Regions from separate parts of the Streptomyces sp. NPDC028289 genome, predicted to be linked through region 2. Evidence: predicted binding sites of a transcription regulator. Region 2 holds the regulator's gene; each other region holds the start of a gene.
The links. Region 2 encodes HrcA, which represses chaperone genes, less so after heat shock. Its sites were predicted from a motif close to TTNGCACTCNGNNNNNCNGAGTGCNAA; they were not measured.
Positions count from the first base shown of each region.

Region 1 (7,719 bases), on a different contig from region 2:
GGCTCCTCACTGTCACGGCCACACGACGACGTGTGATCCATCTCGCGTTACGGACGACTCTCTCAACTGTCCTGGCCTTCGGTTACAGTCTTGAACAACGCCGATGACCATCGCATGTCCTGGGGTCACCCGGCGTCGACAACCGCATACCGCTCATCCAGAGGGGCAGAGGGATACGGCCCGTTGAAGCCCCGGCAACCCTCCAGTCGGTTCTCGTAGATCGCCGATCAGTGTCGATCGTCCGCGAGGCTCCCGACTAGGGAAGGTGCCAAATCCGTCTCACGGCGAGATGCGTCGTGAGGAAGATGAGGAGAAAGGGCCTCGCCTCACATGGCTGTGCAGACTGTTGCAAGCACCACGGATTCCACCGTCGACCTCGGCCCCGCCGCAGCCCTCAGCTGCCGCGAGTGCGGTCACCGCGTGCCGCTCGGCCCGGTGTTCGCCTGCGAGGAGTGTTTCGGCCCGCTGGAGATCGCGTACGACTTCTCGGCGTACGACACCGAGGAGCTGCGGAAGCGGATCGAAGCGGGTCCCGCGAACATCTGGCGCTACGCGCCACTGCTGCCCGTCCCCGCGGACGTGGCGACCAAGCCGAACATCAACCCCGGCTGGACCAAGCTCGTCAAGGCCGACAACCTGGCCCGTGAGCTCGGGGTGACCGGCGGGCTGTACGTGAAGGACGACTCCGGCAACCCGACGCACTCCTTCAAGGACCGCGTCGTCGCCCAGGCCGTCGAGGCCGCCCGCGCCTTCGGCTACACCACCCTCTCCTGCTCCTCCACCGGCAACCTGGCCGGCGCGGTCGGCGCCGCCGCCGCCCGGGCCGGCTTCCGCTCCTGCGTGTTCATCCCGCACGACCTGGAGCAGGGCAAGGTCGTCATGGCCGCGATCTACGGTGGCGAGCTCGTCGGCATCGAGGGCAACTACGACGACGTGAACCGTTTCTGCTCCGAGCTGATCGGCGACTCGGCCGGCGAGGGCTGGGGCTTCGTCAACGTCAACCTGCGGCCGTACTACGCGGAGGGCTCCAAGACCCTGGCGTACGAGATCTGCGAGCAGCTCGGCTGGGAGATCCCGGACCAGCTGGTCATCCCGATCGCCTCCGGCTCGCAGCTCACGAAGATCGACAAGGGTCTGCAGGAGCTGATCAAGCTCGGGCTCGTCGAGGACAAGCCGTACAAGATCTTCGGTGCCCAGGCCGAGGGGTGCTCGCCGGTGTCGGTGGCCTACAAGGAGGGCCACGACGTGGTCCGCCCGCAGAAGCCGAACACCATCGCCAAGTCCCTCGCCATCGGCAACCCGGCCGACGGGCCGTACGTCCTCGACATCGCGCGGCGCACCGGCGGCGCGGTGGAGGACGTCACCGACGAGCAGGTCGTCGACGCCATCAAGCTGCTCGCGCGGACCGAGGGAATCTTCGCGGAAACCGCCGGCGGGGTGACGGTTGGAGTCACCAAAAAGCTCATTGAGAATGGGTTGATTGATCCGGCGAAGTCGGTCGTTGTACTCAACACCGGTGATGGGCTGAAGACGCTGGACGCAGTGGCGGGGACTGGACTCACCGCGACCATTCGCCCGAATCTGGAGTCTTTCCGCGAGGCCGGGCTCGCCTGAGTCCCCCGAGAAATAGGGCGTTGCCCAGACCGGAGGTAAAAACGTGAGCGTCACCGTTCGCATCCCCACCATCCTGCGCACCTACACCGGTGGTCAGGCCGAAGTCGCCGCCGAGGGCGCCACTCTCGGCGAGGTCATCTCGGACCTGGAGAAGAACCACACCGGGATCTCCGCGCGGGTTCTCGACGACCAGGGCAAGCTGCGCCGGTTCGTCAACGTGTACGTCAACGACGACGACGTCCGCTTCGAGCAGGGCCTGGAGACCGCCACCCCGGACGGGGCCGGCGTCTCCATCATCCCGGCCGTCGCGGGCGGCTGACCTGCCGACCTGCTTGACAGGCTGATCGAATGACCGAACATTACCTTCGGTAACGCCGATCACCGACTGTTCATCTGATTGCCCCCTCCGTGAGAGAAGCGGAGGGGGCAATTCTGTGTGGTTGAGCGCGGTACAGTTGGGGAAAGCGGTCCCGATCTCCAGGTCGGGAGCCCTGTATTCGATACCGCGAGCCCGACAAGAAGTAGCCAAAGTGTGCGGGTTATATGCGGCTTTTGTGGCCTTTACGGGGCCCGACTTGCCCTGAATTCGGCCGAATTCTTGCTACATTCCGGACCCCTTCCGTCCAGAATTCTCGTCCGATTGACCTGTTGCAGACGGCAGTTGGACAGATACATTCAGCCGCGGTCGACGCGTTCCGGCGCACGCCCCCAACCAATGGGGGGTGAGGTCTGACCCGGATCCGCGAAGTGTGGATCTGTGCAAGGGCCAGTAATAGGGGAGTTAGGCATGGCTCAGGGCACCGTCAAGTGGTTCAACGCGGAGAAGGGGTACGGCTTCATCGCGGTCGACGGTGGTGCGGATGTTTTCGTCCACTACAGCGCGATTCAGATGGACGGCTACCGCACCCTGGAAGAGGGTCAGCGGGTCGATTTCGAGATCTCGCAGGGCCAGAAGGGGCCGCAGGCGGACATGGTCCGGCTGGCGACCGGCTGAAGCACGCGCCGACTGACAGCGACGTTCTTCTGTACTTCTTCGAAGGGCTCGTGCCTCCCGGGGCACGGGCCCTTCGGCATGCCCGGCGCATGCCCGCAAGGGCCTGACTCCGGGGGCCGATCCCCGGGAGGCGCTTGCACTCGGCATGGGCGAGTGCTAATCATTGGCGTTAGCACTCTGAAGGTGAGAGTGACAACGAAGGACCGGGTCGGTGAGGCCCGCAGGCCGGGTGGGGCAAGGAACCCACGGGTCGGCGAGCCGTCCGTCGCGGGCGCGGGCGCGGTCCGAAGACTCACCCCCAGTCCTGGAGGGACCACTTCACATGGCCAAGATCATCGCGTTCGACGAGGAGGCGCGGCGCGGCCTTGAGCGCGGTATGAACCAGCTCGCCGACGCCGTCAAGGTCACCCTCGGCCCCAAGGGCCGCAACGTCGTCCTTGAGAAGAAGTGGGGCGCCCCCACGATCACCAACGATGGTGTGTCCATCGCCAAGGAGATCGAGCTGGAGGACCCGTACGAGAAGATCGGCGCCGAGCTGGTCAAGGAAGTCGCCAAGAAGACGGACGACGTCGCCGGTGACGGTACGACCACCGCGACCGTTCTCGCCCAGGCCCTGGTCCGCGAGGGCCTGCGCAACGTGGCCGCCGGCGCCAACCCGATGGCCCTGAAGCGCGGTATCGAGAAGGCCGTCGAGGCGGTCTCCGGTGCGCTGCTTGAGCAGGCGAAGGACGTCGAGACCAAGGAGCAGATCGCCTCCACGGCCTCCATCTCCGCCGCCGACACCCAGATCGGCGAGCTCATCGCCGAGGCCATGGACAAGGTCGGCAAGGAAGGCGTCATCACCGTCGAGGAGTCCCAGACCTTCGGTCTGGAGCTGGAGCTCACCGAGGGTATGCGCTTCGACAAGGGCTACATCTCGGCGTACTTCGCCACCGACATGGAGCGTATGGAGGCGTCCCTCGACGACCCGTACATCCTGATCGCCAACTCGAAGATCGGCTCCGTCAAGGACCTGCTCCCGCTCCTGGAGAAGGTCATGCAGTCGGGCAAGCCGCTGCTGATCATCGCCGAGGACGTCGAGGGCGAGGCCCTGTCGACCCTGGTCGTCAACAAGATCCGCGGCACCTTCAAGTCCGTCGCCGTCAAGGCCCCGGGCTTCGGCGACCGCCGCAAGGCGATGCTGAACGACATCGCCATCCTCACCGGTGGCGAGGTCATCTCCGAGGAGGTCGGTCTCAAGCTGGAGAACACGACCCTCGACCTGCTGGGCCGCGCCCGTAAGGTGGTCATCACCAAGGACGAGACCACCATCGTCGACGGCGCCGGCTCCACCGAGCAGGTCCAGGGCCGGGTCAACCAGATCCGCGCCGAGATCGAGCAGTCCGACTCGGACTACGACCGCGAGAAGCTCCAGGAGCGCCTGGCGAAGCTCGCCGGTGGCGTCGCCGTCATCAAGGCCGGTGCCGCGACCGAGGTCGAGCTCAAGGAGCGCAAGCACCGCATCGAGGACGCCGTTCGCAACGCGAAGGCGGCCGTCGAGGAGGGCATCGTCGCCGGTGGTGGCGTGGCCCTGCTGCAGGCCTCCCAGGTCTTCGAGAAGCTGGAGCTTGAGGGTGACGAGGCGACCGGCGCGCAGGCCGTGAAGCTCGCCCTCGAGGCCCCGCTGAAGCAGATCGCCGTCAACGCCGGCCTCGAGGGCGGCGTCGTGGTGGAGAAGGTCCGCAACCTCACCCCGGGTCACGGCCTCAACGCCGCGACCGGCGAGTACGTCGACCTGGTCGCCGAGGGCATCATCGACCCGGCGAAGGTGACCCGCTCTGCCCTGCAGAACGCCGCCTCCATCGCCGCGCTGTTCCTCACCACCGAGGCCGTCATCGCCGACAAGCCGGAGAAGGCCGCCGCGGCCGCTCCGGGCGGCATGCCGGGCGGTGACATGGACTTCTGAGCCTGAGGCTCGGATGTTCTGACGCAGCACCGAGGGCGGCACTTCCTGTTCGACAGGGGGTGCCGCCCTTCGCTGTGCCCGGCGGGCTTCGGCCGTTGTGCCGGGGGCGGTCCGGTGGATCCTGCCGCAGACGCGGGGTCTGGCACGCCCTCCCTCAGAGACGGCTACCGCTGCTTTCCAGCGACTTGATCCGCCGGCCGGCGCCTAGCGCGCGAGGAACGGCCCCAGCGCCGCGGTGAGTTCGAGGGGTGTGTCCAGTGCGACGAGGTGTCCGGCGGCGGCGAACTCGACGAGGGTGGCGTCCGGGATTCCGGCGGCGTACCGGCGGGCGATGTCCCGGAAGTCGGCGGTGTCGAGCCCGCCGATCCCCACCAGGGTGGGGACGGAGACGGCGGTGATGTCACCGGCCGTGGTGCCCTGGGAGTGCCTGCCCACAACGTCCTGGTTCACCAGCGACGTCCGCAGCGGGCCGCGGAGTTCGTCGGCGAGTCCGGCGGCGACGTCGTGCCACCCGCGGGCCGGCCCGCGCAGCCACATGTCCAGGTTGACCTGGACCGCGGTGTCCAGGTCGCCCGCGGCCAGGGCGGCCGTCTCCGCCTCGTCGTACGCGACCATCTCCGCGGACCAGTCGTATCCCGGCCAGGGCGGGGCGAACAGTGCCAGGGAGTGCACCCGGTCCGGCTGGGCGAGCGTGAACTCCACGGCCACCCGGCCGCCCCAGGACGCGCCCACCAGCCGGACCCGTTCGAGGCCGAGGTGGTCCAGGAGGCGCCGCAGGTCGTCGGTCTCGTCGAACGGCCCGGTCGGGGGCGCGGACTCGCCGAAACCGCGCAGGTCGTACCGGACGACCGTGTGCCGGGCCGAGAGGGCGGGCACGACCGCGTCCCACATGCGGTGATCCGCCACTCCGGCGTGCACGAGCACGACCGGCGGCCCGTCACCGTCGACGACATAGGAAAGGTGGCCGAGATCGTCGGCGAGCGTCAGCATCTGCAGATGCTCGCAGGGCGCCGGTGGGGCCGCCACCCGGTAGGGCGGCGCTTCGTGGCGGGGGTCACACGGCTTCGGCGTCGGAGCGGGAATGTGCGCGTCCGGACAGATCGTTGTGCACGGATGCGCACTCGATGCGTGTGCACATACCGTTCGGTCTACGAACTCGGGTGCCACCACCCCAGGTACTCGACCTACTCACGAGGAGCCCCCCACGTGACCGTCACCACGCCCCCCGCCTCCCGCGCGGCCGAGATCCTCTCCCGCCCCATCGCCCTGAACGGGCTCACGGTCCCCAACCGGATCGTGATGGCGCCGATGACCCGCCAGTTCAGCCCCGGCGGCGTCCCCGGCGAGGACGTGGTCTCGTACTACTCGCGCCGGGCCGCCGCCGGTGTCGGGCTGATCGTCACCGAGGGGACGTACGTCGGCCACGACTCGGCCGGAGGCAGCAGCCGCGTCCCGCGGTTCCACGGCGAGGAGCAGCTGGCGGGCTGGGCGAAGGTCGCCGAGGGCGTGCACGCGGCCGGCGGCACGATCGTCCCGCAGCTGTGGCACATCGGCATGGTCCGCCAGCAGGGCCAGCCGCCGTTCGCGGACGCCCCCGCCGTCGGCCCCTCCGGCGTCCGCCTGGACGGCACCGAGGGCGAGGGCAGGGCCATGACCCAGCAGGACCTGGACGACGTGATCCGCGCGTTCGCCGAGGCCGCGGCCGCCGCCGAGCGCATCGGCTTCGACGGCGTCGAGCTGCACGGCGCCCATGGCTACCTGCTCGACCAGTTCCTGTGGGCGGGCACCAACCGCCGCACCGACGCGTACGGCGGCGACCCGGTCGCCCGCACGAAGTTCGCGGCGGAGATCGTGGCCGCCGTACGCGACTCGGTCTCCCCGGAGTTCCCCGTCATCTTCCGCTACTCGCAGTGGAAGTCCGACAACTACGACGCCCGCCTCGCGGAGACCCCGGAGGAGCTGGAAGCGATCCTCACCCCGCTGGCCGCCGCCGGTGTCGACGTCTTCCACGCCTCCACCCGCCGCTACTGGCTCCCCGAGTTCGAGGGCTCCGACCTCAACCTGGCCGGCTGGACCAAGAAGCTCACCGGGAGGCCCACCATCACCGTCGGCTCGGTCGGCCTCGACGGCGAGTTCCTCAAGGCCTTCGTCGGCGAGGGCTCCGGGACCAAGGGCATCGACGACCTCCTCGACAGCCTGGAGCGCGAGGAGTACGACATGGTCGCCGTCGGCCGCGCGCTGCTCCAGGACCCGGAGTGGGCGGCGAAGGTCCTCGCCGGCCGGGCGGACGAACTGAAGCCGTTCGACGGGGCGGCGCTGAAGACCCTGAGCTGACCGCGTCCGGTCCGCCCTCGGGTCAGCCGGCGATGCGGCCGAAGAACCCGAGGGCGACCGCGTAGGGCACCACGAGCAGGAGCACGGGGCGCAGGGCGCTCCGGCGCTGCTCACCCCCGCGCACCCAGGTGTCGTACGTATAGACGAACGCGCCGGCGACGCAACCGCCCATGTACGCCGTCGTCAGGAAACCGAACACCCTGCCCCACTCCCCGACCACGGCGACCACGGCCAGCACATGGCCCGCGACCGCCGCACCCGCCCCGACCCAGGTCGTGGGATCGTCCTGAACCCGCCAGGGGGCGGCGTCTCCGCGCCCCCGGCCGGTGAGCCTGGTGAAGAGCGCGTAGCCGATCGCGGGCAGACCCGCGAGTGTCAGCAGGGTGGCCCACGCGGCGGCGGTGTCCGCGGAGACGGTCACAGCCACCCCGCGATGCTCATGACCACGGCGACCACAAGCTGCACCGGCAGCGACAGGAGGCCGAAGAGCAGGGCGCCCCAGGGCGCGGCGTCCGCCGTCACGCCCGTGTGTTCACCGAGGGCCCAGCCGCCGACGGTGGCCAGCAGGGGGATGAGGGCCAGTACGACATGTCCCGTCGTGAACAGCGGGACCACGTCGAGCACCATCAGCACCCCCACCCCGGCCCAGACGCCCCGCACCTCGCGCGTCTCGGGGCGCCCGACGTGCATCACGCCGTAGATCGCGGAGTGGACGAGGGCGACGAGGGTGAAGACGATGACCACCTCCGAGGCCCGGTCGCCCAGGGTCGCGAGGAAGTCGCCGTGCACCAGGCCGTCCAGCAGGTCCCCCGCCGCGGTGAAGGCGGACATC
Region 1 covers NZ_JBVHTI010000007.1:177,583-185,301, forward strand. Annotated here, with positions in the region: SAM riboswitch class I at 151-312, shown strand; gene thrC (threonine synthase) at 331-1,614, shown strand; gene ACZ4UV_RS33970 (ubiquitin-like small modifier protein 1) at 1,658-1,933, shown strand; gene ACZ4UV_RS33975 (cold-shock protein) at 2,402-2,608, shown strand; gene groL (chaperonin GroEL) at 2,931-4,553, shown strand; gene ACZ4UV_RS33985 (alpha/beta fold hydrolase) at 4,758-5,543, opposite strand; gene ACZ4UV_RS33990 (NADH:flavin oxidoreductase) at 5,760-6,887, shown strand; gene ACZ4UV_RS33995 (hypothetical protein) at 6,910-7,314, opposite strand; gene ACZ4UV_RS34000 (hypothetical protein) at 7,305-7,719, opposite strand, start outside.
Region 1: the regulator HrcA is predicted to act here: its motif matches at 2,742-2,768, upstream of groL (chaperonin GroEL).

Region 2 (7,719 bases):
CAGGTTGCCCTCGGGGTCCTTGAGATGGGCGACCCGCATGCGTTCCGTCATCTCCGCCGGCCCGTGCAGGAGGACCGCCCCCCGTCCGACGATCTGCTCGCAGTAGGTGTCGAGGTCGTCGACGCGCAGCACCACCAGCGAGCGGTGCCCGGTCGCCGCGTCCCCCAACTCGTCCAGTATCGCGGCCATCATCGCCCGGTCCTGCAGACCGATCCCCGCCGATCCGGCGTGCGGGCTGAACTTCTCGTACGGCCCCTCGCTCGCCCCGGACTGCGGCTTCAGTCCGAGCACTTCGGCGTAGAAGCGGTAGCAGGCGACGAAGTCGGTGACCAGGAGCCGGACTTGGGCGAGTTCCACGGCGTGTTCCCCAGGGTGTGGTGCGGTCGGTTCAGGACCACCGGCCGGTGCGGCCCAGCAGCAGGGCCGTGGCCGCCGTCCCGGCGGTCGACGTGCGCATCACGGTAGGCCCCAGGGTGTACGTCTTCGCACCCGCCTCCTCGAACAGCGCCACCTCGTCCCGCGCGACGCCCCCCTCGGGCCCGACGACCAGCACGATCTCGCCGTCGGCGGGCAGTTCGGCCGCGGCGAGCGGCTCGCTGCCGTGCCCGAAGTCGGAATGCAGCACGGCGGCGAGGTCGGCCTTGGCCAGAAGTGCCGCAACCTGCCTGGTCGTCGCCGCGTCCGCGACCTCCGGGAACCGCACCCGGCGGGACTGCTTGCCGGCCTCGCGGGCGGTGGCCCGCCACTTCGCCAGCGACTTGAGACCCCGTTCGCCCTTCCACTGGGTGATGCAGCGGGCGGCCTGCCAGGGCACGATCGCGTCGACGCCGACCTCGGTCATGGTCTCCACGGCGACCTCGCCGCGGTCGCCCTTGGGGAGGGCCTGGACGACGGTGATGCGCGGAGCCGGCTCCGGCTCCTCCGAGACCGACGTCAGGTGGACGACCAGCCGGTCCTTGCCCTCGGCGGCCACCACGTCGCAGACCGCGTAGCGGCCGGCGCCGTCGGTGAGGACGACCTCCTCGCCGGGCTGGAGCCGCTTCACGGAGACCGCGTGCCGTCCCTCGGGCCCGTCGAGGACGTACTGTCCGCCGGCGTCCGTACGGAAGTGCTCGACGACGAAGACGGGGGCGGTCATCGCTTCTCCCCCTCCTTGGTGGACAACGCTGTCGACGCGGCGGCGAGTTCGGCCGCGAGGGTCTCCACCAGCTGTCCGGCGGGCAGCTCGCGGGCCATCCGGTGCCCCTGCCCGGCCCACAGGGCCATGCCCTGCGCGTCCCCGGACCGGGCGGCGGCCTTGCGCAGCGGGGAGGTGAGGTGGTGGACCTCCGGGTAGGCGGCGGGCGCGTACGGGCCGTGCTCGCGCATGAACCGGTTGACCAGGCCGCGGGCGGGCCGCCCGGAGAACGCCCGGGTCAGCGCGGTCCGCGTGAAGAGCGGGTCGGTGAGCGCCTGCTTGTGCAGGCCGGCGGCGCCGGACTCCGGGGTGGCGAGGAAGGCCGTCCCCAGCTGGGCGGCGCTCGCCCCCGCCGCCAGTACGGCCGCGATCTGGCCGCCGCGCATGATCCCGCCCGCGGCGACGACCGGGATGCCCACGGTCTCGCGCACCTGGGCGACCAGCGACAGCAGCCCGATGCCGGACCCGTCGTTCTCCGGCAGGTCCCGGTGGGTGCCCTGGTGTCCGCCGGCCTCCACGCCCTGGGCGATCACCGCGTCCGCCCCGGCCCGCTCGACGGCGAGGGCCTCCTCGGCGGTGGTGGCGGTGACCAGCGTGACCGTCCCGGCCCGCCGCAGCGAGTCCAGCACCTCCCGCGTCGGCACGCCGAAGTGGAAGGAGACGGCGGCGACCGGGTTGTCCAGCAGCACGGCCAGCTTGGCCTCGTACCCGTCGTCCCGGCCGCTGTCCGGGTCGCCGAGCTCGGTCTCGTACCAGGCGGCCTCACCGGCCAGCTGATGCGCGTAGACCTCCACGGCACCGGACTCGCCGTACTCGGGCTGCGGCATGAAGACGTTCACACCGAAGGGACGGCCGGTCAGCCCCCGCAGCTGCTTGATCTCCTGATACATCCCGTCGGCGGTCTTGTACCCGGCGGCGAGGAACCCCAGCCCGCCCGCCTCGGACACGGCGGCGGCAAGCTGCGGGACGGAGACCCCGCCTGCCATGGGGGCCTGCACGATCGGAAGAGGGAAGAGATCGGTCAGTGCGGAGGACATGACGGCATGTTGTCACGTCCTCCGAACAAGACCGAATCAGGCCGCCCCTTTGGCACATGCCACAAATCTCCCCCCACCGACCCGACCGGTCCAGGGCGAGCGACCTCACCTCTCGACCGACCGAGCCGGGCGAGCGACCTCACCTCTCGACCGACCGAGCCGGGCGAGCAACCGCACCCCTCGACCGACCGAGCCGGGCAAGCAACCGCACCCCTCGACCGACCGAGCCGGGCAAGCAACCGCACCCCTCGACCGACCGAGCCGGGCGAGCAACCGCACCCCTCGACCGACCGAGTTGAGGGGCGACCGCACCTGTTGACGGACCGAGTCGGGTGGTGGGTGGGCATAGGTCCCGGGGGTCCAGGGGGCGGAGCCCCCTGGCGGGGTCGAAGGGGCGGAGCCCCTTCACGGCACCCCGTCAACGCCCGTTGAACGCGTCCTTCAGCCGGCTGAACAGCCCTTGCTGACCGGGCTGGAACTGCCCCTGCGGCCGCTCCTCCCCGCGCAGCTTCGCCAGCTCCCGCAGCAACCGCTCCTGCTCGGGATCGAGCTTGGTCGGCGTCGTCACCTCGACGTGGACGATGAGATCACCGCGCCCCCCGCCCCGCAGATGCGTGACCCCACGCCCGTGCAGCGGAATCGACTGCCCGGACTGCGTGCCCGGCCGGATGTCGACCTCCTCCAGCCCGTCCAGCGTCTCCAACGGCACCTTCGTACCGAGCGACGCCGCCGTCATCGGAATCGTCACCGTGCAGTGCAGGTCGTCCCCGCGCCGCTGGAACGTGGAGTGCGGCAGCTCGTGGATCTCGACGTACAGGTCACCGGCGGGACCGCCACCCGGCCCGACCTCACCTTCACCGGCCAGCTGGATCCGCGTGCCGTTGTCGACACCGGCCGGGATCTTCACGGTCAGCGTCCGCCGCGACCGCACCCGCCCGTCACCCGCGCACTCCGGGCACGGCGTCGGCACGACCGTCCCGAAGCCCTGGCACTGCGGGCAGGGCCGCGAGGTCATGACCTGGCCCAGGAAGGACCGCGTCACCTGCGAGACCTCACCACGGCCCCGGCACATGTCACACGTCTGGGCGGAGGTGCCCGGCGCCGCGCCCTCACCGTTGCAGGTGTTGCAGACGATCGCCGTGTCGACCTGGATGTCCTTGGTCGTGCCGAAGGCCGCCTCGTCGAGCTCGACCTCGATCCGGATCATCGCGTCCTGGCCGCGCCGCGTACGCGACCGCGGCCCGCGCTGGGACGCCGTACCGAAGAACGCGTCCATGATGTCCGAGAAGTTCCCGAACCCACCGGCCCCGAAGCCGCCCGCGCCCGCGCCGCCGCTCTGCGACAGCGGATCCCCGCCGAGGTCGTAGACCTGCTTCTTCTGCGGGTCGGAGAGCACCTCGTAAGCGGCGTTGATCTCCTTGAACCGCTCCTGGGTCTTCGGATCCGGGTTGACGTCCGGGTGCAGCTCGCGCGCGAGCCGACGGAAGGCCTTCTTGATCTCTTCCTGCGACGCGTCGCGGCGCACGCCGAGAACGGCGTAGTAGTCCGTGGCCACTTACGACTCCGCCAGGATCTGTCCGACGTACCGTGCCACCGCTCGTACCGCTCCCATCGTTCCCGGGTAATCCATGCGGGTCGGTCCGACCACGCCGAGTTTGGCGACTGCCTCGCCGCCCGAACCGTAGCCGACCGACACCACGGACGTGGAGTTGAGTCCCTCGTAGGCGTTCTCGTGACCGATGCGTACGGTCATGCCCGAATCCCCTGCCTCGCCCATGAGCTTGAGGAGCACGACATGCTCCTCCAGCGCCTCCAGGACGGGCCGGATCATGAGGGGAAAGTCATGTCCGAAGCGGGTGAGATTGGCGGTGCCGCCGATCACCAGCCGCTCCTCGTTCTCCTCGACGAGCGTCTCCAGCAGGGTGGAGAGCACCGCCGAGACCGTGCCGCGGTCCTCGGCCTCGAACGCTTCCGGCAGGTCCTCCACCAGCCGGGGCACGTCCGAGAACCGGCGCCCCGCGACCCGGCTGTTCAGCCGCGCCCGCAGGTCCGCCAGAGACGTTTCCCCGAAGGGCGCCGGGCAGTCGACCATCCGCTGCTCGACCCGCCCGGTGTCGGTGATCAGCACCAGCATCAGCCGGGCCGGCGCGAGGGAGAGCAGTTCCACGTGCCGCACGGTCGACCGCGTCAGCGACGGATACTGCACGACCGCCACCTGCCGGGTCAGCTGGGCCAGCAGCCGAACGGTCCGCGCCACCACGTCGTCGAGGTCGACGGCGCCGTCGAGGAAGTTCTGGATGGCCCGCCGCTCGGGCGCACTCATCGGCTTGACGCCGGCCAGCTTGTCCACGAACAGCCGGTACCCCTTGTCGGTGGGGATCCGCCCCGCGCTGGTGTGCGGCTGGGCGATGAACCCCTCGTCCTCCAGGGCGGCCATGTCGTTGCGCACGGTCGCCGGGGAGACCCCGAGGTTGTGCCGTTCGGTCAGCGCCTTCGACCCGACCGGTTCCTCGGTGCCGACATAGTCCTGGACGATGGCGCGCAACACCTGAAGCCTGCGTTCACTCAGCATCCGGCGCCACACCTCCAGAAAGTCGTCACCGCGGCCTTTCGGTCCCTTCGGGCCTTTCGTCTGGCACTCTGCGAACGCGAGTGCCAGCATCCCCGGCCCAGTGTACGGCCGTGGGGTACTGACTGGGCAAGGTCGGTCAGGACCCATGGCGTTCTACGGCTAGCGTCGCGGCATGACGGTGACTTGGGAAGAGCTGGGCTGGGAGCGGGTGGCCGAAGGGGTCGGCCGGTGCCGGCTGCCGGGCTGGGACTGCACGGCGGGTCTGGTCCTGGGCGCGGGCACGGCCCTGATGGTGGACGCCGGGTCGAGCCTGGCGGAGGGCGCGCGGTTGCGCACGGAGGCGCAGGCGCTGGCCGACCGCCGTGTGACCCATCTCGCGCTCACCCATCCCCACTTCGACCACGTCTTCGGCGCGGCCGCCTTCGCGGGTGCGGACCTGTACGCGGCGGTGGGCACGGAGGCCGTCCTCGCGTACCACCGCGAGGAACTCCGCCGGGACGCGATCCGCAACGGCCTGCCGGCCGCGGAGGCCGAGGAGGCGGCCGACGCCCTCCCGCTCCCGCGCCACCTGGTCTCCGGCGAGTGGACCCTCGACCTGGGCGACGGCCGCCAGACCCTGCTGGCCAACGTGGGCCCCGGCCACACCCCCCACGACCTCGCCGTCCTGGTCCCCGGCGACCCGGAGGTGGTGTTCTGCGGCGACCTGGTGGAGGAGTCCGGCGATCCGCAGGCCGGCCCCGACGCCGTACCGTCCCGCTGGCCCGCGGCCCTGGACCGCCTCCTCTCGCTCGGTGGTGATCGCGCCCTGTACGTCCCCGGTCACGGAGCGGTCGTCGACGCGGCGTTCGTACGGGCCCAGCGCGACGCCCTGGCCGCCCGTTTCGGCGTGTCGTAGGCGCACCCGTTCGGCTTCTCCTATCGTCATCCGAATGCGCCAGTACTCCGCCGACCTGACCCCGCCCTGGAAGAAGCCGAAGCCGGTGCCCGAGGTGGCCGCCGAACCCGGTCTGGTGGTCGAGGAGCCGGGTACCGGTTTCTGCGGCGCGGTGATCCGCTGCGAGGCGGGCACGGTCACCCTGGAGGACCGCTTCGGCAAGCACCGCGTCTTCCCGCTGGAGCCGCGCGGCTTCCTCCTGGAGGGCCGGGTCGTCACCCTCGTACGCCCCACGTCAGGGGGGCCGGTACGTCCCTCCCGAACCGCATCCGGCTCGGTCGCCGTCCCCGGCGCACGCGCGCGTGTCGCCCGTGCGGGCCGCATCTACGTGGAGGGCCGCCACGACGCGGAACTGGTCGAGAAGGTCTGGGGCGACGACCTGCGCATCGAGGGCGTGGTCGTGGAGTACCTGGAGGGCGTCGACGACCTTCCCGCCATCGTCGCCGAGTTCGCCCCCGGTCCCGACGCCCGCCTCGGCGTCCTCGTCGACCACCTGCTCCCCGGCACCAAGGAGTGGCGCATCGCGCAGTCCGTCACCAGCGACCACGCCCTGGTCGTCGGCCACCCGTACATCGACATCTGGGAGGCGGTGAAGCCGTCGTCCCTGGGCATCGGCTCCTGGCCCCGCGTCCCGCACGGCCAGGACTGGAAGACGGGCGTCTGCCGGGCGCTGGGCTGGCCCACGGACAGCACGGGCGCGGTGTGGCAGGCGATCCTCGCGCGCGTGGGCTCCTACAAGGACCTGGAGCCGGAGCTGCTGGGCCGGGTGGAGGAACTGATCGACTTCGTCACGGGCAGCGGTGGGGCCTGACCGTGATCAGTCCACCAGATCACGCACCACCGCATCCGCCAGCAACCGCCCCCGCAGCGTCAGCACGGCCCTCCCCCCGCCATACGGCCCCTCCTCCAGCAAGCCCTCCCCCAGCGCCCGCCGCGCGGCCTTCAGCCCCTCCTCCTTCAGCAGCGCCAACGGCGCCCCCTCCCGCAGCCGCAGCTCCAGCAGGATCCGCTCCACCCGCCGGTCCTCGTCCGACAGGACCTCCCGCCCGGCGCCCGGCGACCGCCCCGACGCCAGCGCCGCCGCGTACGCCCCCGGGTGCTTGACGTTCCACCACCGCACGCCCCCCACGTGCGAGTGCGCCCCCGGTCCGGCGCCCCACCAGTCGGCGCCCCGCCAGTACAGCTCGTTGTGCAGGCAGCGGCCCGCCTCCGAGGTGGCCCAGTTGGACACCTCGTACCAGTCGAAGCCCGCCTCCGACAGCACCGAGTCGGCGATCAGGTACCGGTCGGCGTGGACGTCGTCGTCGGTCATCGGCACCTCGCCCCGGCGGATCCGGCGGGCCAGCTGGGTGCCCTCCTCGACGATCAGCGCGTACGCCGAGACGTGGTCGGGCCCGGCGCCGATCGCCGCGTCCAGCGAGGCCCGCCAGTCGTCGTCGGACTCGCCCGGGGTGCCGTAGATCAGGTCGAGGTTGACGTGCTCGAAGCCGGCCGCGCGGGCCTCCGCGACGCACGCCTCGGGACGCCCGGGGGTGTGGGTGCGGTCGAGGACCCGCAGCACGTGCTGCCGTGCGCTCTGCATGCCGAAGGAGATCCGGTTGAAACCGCCCTCGCGCAGGGCCGACAGGTAGGCGGGGCCGACGGACTCCGGGTTCGCCTCCGTCGTGACCTCCGCGTCCGCCGCGAGCCCGAACTCGTCCCGGATCGCGCCCAGCATCCGTACGAGATCGGCGGCGGCCAGCAGGGTCGGCGTACCACCGCCGACGAACACGGTCCGCACCTCGCGCGGATCGTCGCCGAGGACCTTCCTGGCCTGCCTGACTTCGTCGATCAGGGTGTCCGCGTAGTTGTCGCGGGAGGCGAGGACACCGCCCGTGCCGCGCAGCTCGGTCGCCGTGTACGTGTTGAAGTCGCAGTAGCCGCAGCGGGTCGCGCAGTAGGGGACGTGCAGGTAGAACCCGAGGGGGCGGGCGGCGGCACCGGCGAGCGCGGAAGCGGG
Region 2 covers NZ_JBVHTI010000001.1:1,124,886-1,132,604, forward strand. Annotated here, with positions in the region: gene ACZ4UV_RS04945 (VOC family protein) at 1-357, opposite strand, end outside; gene ACZ4UV_RS04950 (16S rRNA (uracil(1498)-N(3))-methyltransferase) at 389-1,138, opposite strand; gene ACZ4UV_RS04955 (nitronate monooxygenase) at 1,135-2,214, opposite strand; gene dnaJ (molecular chaperone DnaJ) at 2,633-3,769, opposite strand; gene hrcA (heat-inducible transcriptional repressor HrcA) at 3,770-4,786, opposite strand; gene ACZ4UV_RS04970 (MBL fold metallo-hydrolase) at 4,959-5,681, shown strand; gene ACZ4UV_RS04975 (DUF3097 domain-containing protein) at 5,716-6,531, shown strand; gene hemW (radical SAM family heme chaperone HemW) at 6,538-7,719, opposite strand, start outside.

Region 3 (7,719 bases), on a different contig from region 2:
CAGCGGGCCGGGATGGGCACGGACAACATCCCGGGCTGGATGTGGCTGGACGCCGACAAGCTGGTCGCGGCGGCGCTGGCCGACCTCGCGCGCGGGAAGACGCTGTCGATCCCGGATCCCCGCTACAAGGTGCTGACGGGCCTGGCGAAGATGGCGCCGCGCGGGCTGGTGGGCGGCATCAGCTCGAAGACGGGCCGCAAGTACGGGCCGCAGTAGGGAGCCGGCCGGGCTGCGCCAGGGCGCACCGGGACCCACCGGAACGGGGCCGGTGAGACGATGGTGTGGTTCGGTCGCGCCCGCAGGGGGGCCGGAGGCGGTTTCATGACGTTCGTGCAGCTCATCGAGTGCAGGACCAGGCGGTTCGACGAGATGGACCGGCTGATGGACAGGTGGGTCGAGCAGACCAAGGGGAAGCGGACGGCGACGCACACGCTGGTCGGCAAGGACCGCAGCGACGCGGAGCACGTCGTGGAGATCGTGGAGTTCCCGTCGTACGAGGAGGCGATGCGGAACTCACGGCTCCCGGAGACCGACAAGGTCTTCCACGAGCTGCTGGCGCTGTGCGAGGGGACGCCGACGTTCACCGATCTGGACGTGGTGCGCGACGAGGGGCTGTACACCGGCACCGCGCGGCGGTTCTTCGAGACGATCGCGGCGGCCGGCCCGCTGGCTCCGCTGGACGGCCTGCTCGCCGAGGACTACCACGACCACGATCCGGTCGAGGGACAGGACACCATCGGCATGGACGCGATGCGGCGCAAGCTGGAGATGTGGCGGGGCGCCTTCGACTTCACGTTCCGCATCGAGGACCAGATCGCCCAGGGCGACCGGGTGTGCACCAGGTGGCTCTGGACGGGCGTGCACCAGGGGCCGTTCATGGGGGTCCCGAACACCGGCCGGCAGGTCGCCATGGCCGGGACCACGATCCACCGCTTCGACGCGAACGGGAAGATGGCCGAGGGCTGGCTGCAGTACGACCGGATGGGACTGCTGGCACAGCTGGGTGCGCTGGACGCACTGGCGAAGTAGGCCGACCATCGAAGTACCCGCGAGGGGCGAAGCCCCCGTTCCCGGCGGACGACCGGGAGCGGGGGCTTCCTCAGCTCAGAGACTGTTGCCTCAGTGCGAGTGGCCGTGCGAGTGGCCCGCGGCGGCGGCCTCTTCCTCTTCCTTCTTCTCGACGACGAGGGTCTCGGTCGTCAGGAGCAGGGAGGCGATGGAGGCGGCGTTCTCCAGGGCGGAGCGGGTGACCTTGACCGGGTCGATGACGCCGGCCTTGACCAGGTCGCCGTACTCGCCGGTGGCGGCGTTGTAGCCGTTGCCCTTCTCCAGCTCGGCGACCTTGGAGACGATGACGTAGCCCTCCAGGCCGGCGTTCTCGGCGATCCAGCGCAGCGGCTCGACGGCGGCCTTGCGGACCACGGAGACACCGGTGGCCTCGTCGCCGGTCTTGCCGAGGTTGTCCTCGAGGACCTTCACGGCGTGGACGAGCGCGGAGCCACCACCGGAGACGATGCCCTCCTCGACCGCGGCGCGGGTCGCGGAGATGGCGTCCTCCAGACGGTGCTTCTTCTCCTTCAGCTCCACCTCGGTGGCGGCGCCGACCTTGATGACGCACACGCCGCCGGCCAGCTTCGCGAGGCGCTCCTGGAGCTTCTCGCGGTCCCAGTCGGAGTCGGTGTTCTCGATCTCGGCCTTGATCTGGGCGACGCGGCCGGTCACGGCACCGGAGTCACCGGCGCCGTCGACGACCGTGGTGTCGTCCTTGGTGACGGTGACGCGGCGGGCGGAGCCGAGCACGTCCAGGCCGACCTGGTCGAGCTTGAGGCCGACCTCCTCGGAGACGACCGTGGCGCCGGTCAGGATCGCCAGGTCCTCCAGCATCGCCTTGCGGCGGTCACCGAAGCCGGGGGCCTTGACCGCGACCGCGTTGAAGGTGCCGCGGATCTTGTTGACGACCAGGGTCGACAGGGCCTCGCCGTCGACGTCCTCGGCGATGATCAGCAGCGGCTTCGAGGCGTTGGACTGGATGATCTTCTCGAGCAGCGGCAGCAGGTCCGCGATGGAGGAGACCTTGCCCTGGTTGATGAGGATGTAGGGGTCCTCCAGGACGGCCTCCATGCGCTCCTGGTCCGTCACGAAGTACGGCGACAGGTAGCCCTTGTCGAAGGCCATGCCCTCGGTGAAGTCCAGCTCCAGACCGAAGGTGTTGGACTCCTCGACGGTGATGACACCGTCCTTGCCGACCTTGTCCATCGCCTCGGCGATGAGCTCGCCGACCTGCTGGTCCTGGGCGGACAGCGCGGCGACGGCGGCGATGTCGGACTTCTCGTCGATCGGGCGGGCCGACGCGAGCAGGTCCTCGGAGACGGCGGCGACCGCGGCGTCGATGCCCTTCTTCAGGGCGGCCGGGGAGGCACCGGCGGCGACGTTCTTCAGGCCCTCGCGGACGAGCGCCTGGGCCAGCACGGTGGCGGTGGTCGTACCGTCACCCGCGATGTCGTTGGTCTTGGTCGCCACCTCCTTCACCAGCTGCGCGCCGAGGTTCTCGTACGGGTCCTCGATCTCGACCTCGCGGGCGATCGTGACACCGTCGTTGGTGATGGTGGGGGCGCCGAACTTCTTGTCGATGACGACGTTGCGGCCCTTGGGGCCGATCGTCACCTTCACCGTGTCGGCAAGCTTGTTGACGCCGCGCTCAAGGGCGCGACGGGCGTCCTCGTCGAACTTCAGGATCTTCGCCATGGCAGCGGATGCCCTCTCGGAAATCTGGGGTGAACAAGACTGCGCCCCTGGCGCCCGGCTTCTTGGAGGATCGCGGGGGCCAGGGGCGCAGCTTCAAACGGAGTGCTTGAGGTGTAAGTCGCAGGCTTACTTCTCGATGATCGCGAGCACGTCGCGAGCCGAGAGGACGAGGTACTCGTCGCCGTTGTACTTCACCTCGGTGCCGCCGTACTTGCTGTAGAGCACGACGTCGCCGACCTTGACGTCGAGCGGCAGGCGCTCGCCGTTCTCGAAACGGCCCGGGCCCACGGCGAGGACGGCGCCCTCCTGGGGCTTCTCCTTCGCGGTGTCCGGGATGACCAGGCCGGAGGCCGTGGTCTGCTCGGCGTCGAGCGGCTGGACCACGATGCGGTCCTCAAGCGGCTTGATGGCAACCTTGGAGCTGGCGGTCGTCACGATCCGACCTCCCCCTTCGGAGATCTCACGGGGTTAACTGTCTGAGGTGGCGACCAGGTGGATCCGTCGTCGCGGGTGCCGGACCTGCCCGTCGCGTTGTTGGCACTCTCATCTGCCGAGTGCCAGAGCCGAGACTATGACCGCGATTAGCACTCGGTCAAGCGGAGTGCCAATTGCCTGCGGCGCGGCGCCGAAAAACCGGGTCGCGCGGTGTTGCGGTGACCGTCCCTGGGGGCTGGCGCCCCCAGACCCCCGCCTGTCGGCCTTCGGCCTCGTCCCCAAACGCCGGACGGGCTGGATTTTGTGGCCGAGCGCCGTCGTCAGACACCCGACCGGCGGGATGTGCGGCCGAGCCCGGAGGTAGCACTACAGGTAGTCCTCCAGCCGGCCCACCGTCAGGCCGGCCGCCTGGACGCGGCGCAGGAGGCGGGCGGTGCGGCTCCTGAGGGTCGGCCCGAGGGCCTCGTCGGGGCCGACCAGGATGATGTCGCCGGGGCGGAGCTGCTTGTCGCCGGTGCGGTAGGTGATGCCGTCGGGGGTCATCGCCGCCCGCCACAGGACCACCGCGGCGACCCCGCAGTCCGCCGCCGCGCGCAGGGTGGTGGTGTCGTAGATGCCGTAGGGCGGGCGGAAGAGGCGGGGGCGGATGCCGAACCGGGACTTCAGCTTCTCCTGCTGGCCGCAGATCTCGGCGTGCTGGCCGGCGTACGGCAGGCCGGGCATGGCCGGGTGGTCGAGGGTGTGGTTCTGGACGCTCGCGCCGACCGACTGCAGGCGGGCGAAGTGGCCGTAGCCGGGGCCGACCACGCTGTCCGTGAGGAACATGCTCACCGGCAGCCGCAGTTCGCGGACCATGTCGACGAATCGGGGGTCCTTCTCGGCGCCGTCGTCGTAGGTCAGGAAGACCACCCGGTCGGAGGTGGGGATGTGGTCGACGACCGGGGGGCGGGTGGTGCGGAGGGACAGCGGGTGGAGCGGCGGGCGTGGGGCCGGGGAGAGGGGCGCGGTCAAGCCCCAGCGGCGGTACGGCGGCTCGCCCGACGGGCCGTGCGGGTGCACCCGGTCGGCGGCCTTCCTGCCGAGCCGTTCGATGGGGTCGACGGACGGCGCGCAGGCCGACAGGAGGAGGGCGGCGGCCAGGACAGCGGCCGTCGCCCTCGGTCGGCTCACAGGTAGTCCTCCAGGCGCGCCACCGCGTAGCCGTCGCGGGTGACCTTGTTCAGGAAGCGGCGCATGTCGTCGACCATGGTGCCGTCCCAGTCGTTCCGGCCCCGGAAGTGCGTGAGGACGATGTCACCGGGGTGCAGTCCGCGGTCCCACTCGCGGTACTCCCAGTGGTCGACGAACACCTCCTCGTCCCAGATCGGCGCGTACTTGATGCCGCAGGCCTTGGCGGCGCGCAGGGTGTCGCCGTTGTAGTTGCCGTAGGGCGGCCGGAAGACCGTCGGCGCCTTGCCGAACTGCCGCTTCATGATGTCCTGCATGCCGCAGATCTCGTGCTTCTGCTCCTCGTAGGTCAGACCGGGCATGTAGGGATGGGTGAGGGTGTGGTTGTTGAGGGTGTGGCCCTCGGCCTGCATCCGGCGGAAGTAGCCGTAGTCGTCCTTGACCAGGTAGTTGCTGAGGAACGCGGTGTAGGGGATCCGCAGCTCGCTCATCATCCGCAGGAAGTCCGGGTCCTTCTCTGAGCCGTCGTCGATGGTGAGGAAGACGACCTTCTTCCTGGTGGGGACGGTGGTGAAGACCGGGGGCAGGTCGTCCTCCACCTGGCCGTCCACCTCGAAGCCGTCGCGAGCGGTGATCCTCGGCTTGTACTTCGGCGGGGCCGGGGGCCGCAGCGGGACCGCGTCCAGCCCCCAGCGCCGGGCGGCGGCGACCAGGGCGGCGTGGTCGTCGGGGGCGGCGGCGGCCCGATGGGCCTGCTGGCCCGCGGCGGGACGGACCCCGGCCTCGTCCTCCGGTCCGGCGCAGCCGGAGACGACGGTGACGGCCGCCACGGCGGCGAGGGCGGCCATGGCCAAAACCACCCTATTTTTGTCATTTTGTACGACTGCTCGCATGGCCTCGGATCTTTCCAGCCCTCTCCCCGGAACCCCGGCAGACACCGCGGCCGGAGGCGAACCATCCACCGACTGGCCGACAATGACCCGGTGAACGACCTCCTCTCCCCCCTCCTCACCCCCGAGGGCCACGCCCTCCTCGACGAGGTGCGCGGCACCGCGCCCGCCGACGAGCTGGCCGTGGCCACCCGGCTGCGCCGCGAGCACCCCGCCGAGCTGGTGTCGGCGGCGCTGGCCCAGGCCCGGCTGCGGCAGCGGGCGGCGGCGAAGTTCGGGGGGGCGGACGCGGGCCGCATGTTCTTCACGCCGAACGGGGTCGAGCAGTCGACGCGGGCGAGTGTCGCCGCGTACCGGGCGGGGCGGCTGAAGGCGCTCGGGGTGACCTCGGTGGCCGACCTGTGCTGCGGGATCGGGGGCGACGCGATCGCGCTCGCCCGGGCCGGTATCCGCGTCCTCGCCGTGGACCGGGATCCGGTGACGGCGGCCGCCGCCCGCGCGAACGCCGAGGCGCTCGGGCTGGCCGGCCTGATCGAGGTACGGGAGGCGGACGTCCAGGAGGTGGACACGGCCGGCCACGACGCCGTCTTCGTCGACCCGGCCCGGCGCGGCGGCCGTGGCCGCATCTTCGACCCGGAGGCCTACTCACCGCCGCTGTCCTGGGCGGTCGCCACCGCGTCGGCCGCCCGCGTGGCCGCGCTGAAGATCGCCCCCGGCATCCCGCACGAGGCGGTCCCGGCGGCGGCCGAGGCCGAGTGGATCTCGGACCATGGCGACGTCAAGGAAGCCGTCCTCTGGTTCGGCACCGGCGCCCCGGGGGCCGTCCGCGCCACCCTCCTCCCCGGCCCGCGCACCCTGCTCGGCCGCGGCCTGCCCGACCCCGCCGTCCGCCCGGTCGGCCGTTACCTGTACGAGCCGGACGGCGCCGTCATCCGCGCCCACCTGGTCGCCGAGGTGGCCGAGGAGCTGGACGCGGGCCTGATCGACCCGACGATCGCGTACGTCACGGCCGACACCCTCCAAGCCACCGACTGCGCGACGGCGTACGAGATCACCGACGAACTCCCCTTCAACGTCAAGAAGCTGAAGGCCCTGCTGCGCGAGCGCGAGGTCGGGAACCTGACCGTGAAGAAGCGCGGCTCTGCGGTGGAGCCCGAGGAACTGCGCAGGAAGGTCAAGCCGCAGGGACCGAACGCGGCGACCGTGTTCCTGACCCGGGTGGCGGGGGCGCCGACCATGCTCGTCGGCGCCCCCGCGCAGCCGGCTACTGGTGCTGGGCGGTCCTGAGCGGCGCGAGGTTCCGGTCGGCCGCCGTACCGGACCTGGTGGGGGCCGCGGCGGGCGCACCGGCGTCCGTGCGCAGCGCCAGGGCGCTCTTCGTCGCGTTCCCGCTCGCGCTGATCGACGAGCCGGCCGTGTTCAGCGCACCCGCCGTCACCGAACCGGTGCCACCGAAGGCGATGGCGGCCTGAGTGCCGGCCGACTCGCGCAGCAGGTAACTCTTGACCTCGTCGGACAGGGCGGGCCGGGAGGTCCACAGCACGGGCCCGTAGATGTTCATCGCGGAGCCCGCGGAGCCCGCGGAGACGCCGTCGCGCCAGGACCCGGCGCAGGCGAGCGCGACCTGGCCCGGCGTGGTCCACCAGAACCCGGCGACGGCCACCGACCGCCTCGCTGTCGGCGCCCGTGACCGGGTAGTAGTACGTCGACGGCCACTTCGAGAACGACCCGTGGGTCAGCGCGTACTTCGCGTCCGCACCGACCGTGATGACCATGGTCTTCGCCGGGTCGAGGCTGTTGAGGTACGACTTCACCGACGAGGTCAGCGACTTGCCGTTGGTCAGGACGACGCTGCCCGCGCTGCCCGTGCCGTCGGCGCCGGCCGCGGCGGCCGCCGGGAGGGCCGCCTGGTAGTCGGTGCCGCCGGCCAGGAAGACGTAGGCCGGGCTGGTGGTGAGCGTCTTCGCCGCCTTGACCGAGGTGTCGTAGCGGTCGGTGCCGGAGACCCGCTTCGGGACGTAGCCGAGGGACCTCAGCTGGGTCGAGACGTTGGTGGTGAGCACCGAGGTGCCGCCGACCATCCAGACGTTCGCGCCCTTCTTCAGGGTGCGCTTCAGCTCGTTCTGCACCGCCGTCGACAGCCCGGTCGTCGAGCTCAGCAGCACCGGGCCCTGCCGCTTGCCGGCCAGCGCGGTCGCGGTCGGCGCGTCGGCCGGGTCGTCCTGGTTGAGCAGCACGGCGGACTTGGCGTCCAGCAGGCCCGCCTGGCTCTGGCCGACCGTGTTCCGGCTCCAGCGTGAGGAGCCGACGACCGTGCCGTTCGCGTCGGCGCCCCAGACCCGGGCGGTGGTGTTCTTGCGGACCGGCTCCCAGCTGGGGTTGCTGCCCTCCCAGGCGGTCGGGACCGGGGTGAACGCGCCGGTGGTCAGGTCGACGTACTCCGTGCTGTGCGCGTCGCTTGAACAGCAGTCTGCCGAAGGTT
Region 3 covers NZ_JBVHTI010000003.1:371,485-379,203, reverse strand. Annotated here, with positions in the region: gene ACZ4UV_RS15950 (SDR family NAD(P)-dependent oxidoreductase) at 1-216, shown strand, start outside; gene ACZ4UV_RS15945 (ester cyclase) at 322-1,029, shown strand; gene groL (chaperonin GroEL) at 1,120-2,745, opposite strand; gene groES (co-chaperone GroES) at 2,872-3,180, opposite strand; gene ACZ4UV_RS15930 (polysaccharide deacetylase family protein) at 3,547-4,350, opposite strand; gene ACZ4UV_RS15925 (polysaccharide deacetylase family protein) at 4,347-5,240, opposite strand; gene ACZ4UV_RS15920 (THUMP-like domain-containing protein) at 5,331-6,524, shown strand; gene ACZ4UV_RS15915 (hypothetical protein) at 6,502-6,900, opposite strand; partial or broken gene ACZ4UV_RS15910 (cell wall-binding repeat-containing protein) at 7,055-7,666, opposite strand; gene ACZ4UV_RS15905 (RNA polymerase sigma factor) at 7,718-7,719, opposite strand, start outside.
Region 3: the regulator HrcA is predicted to act here: its motif matches at 3,327-3,353, upstream of groES (co-chaperone GroES).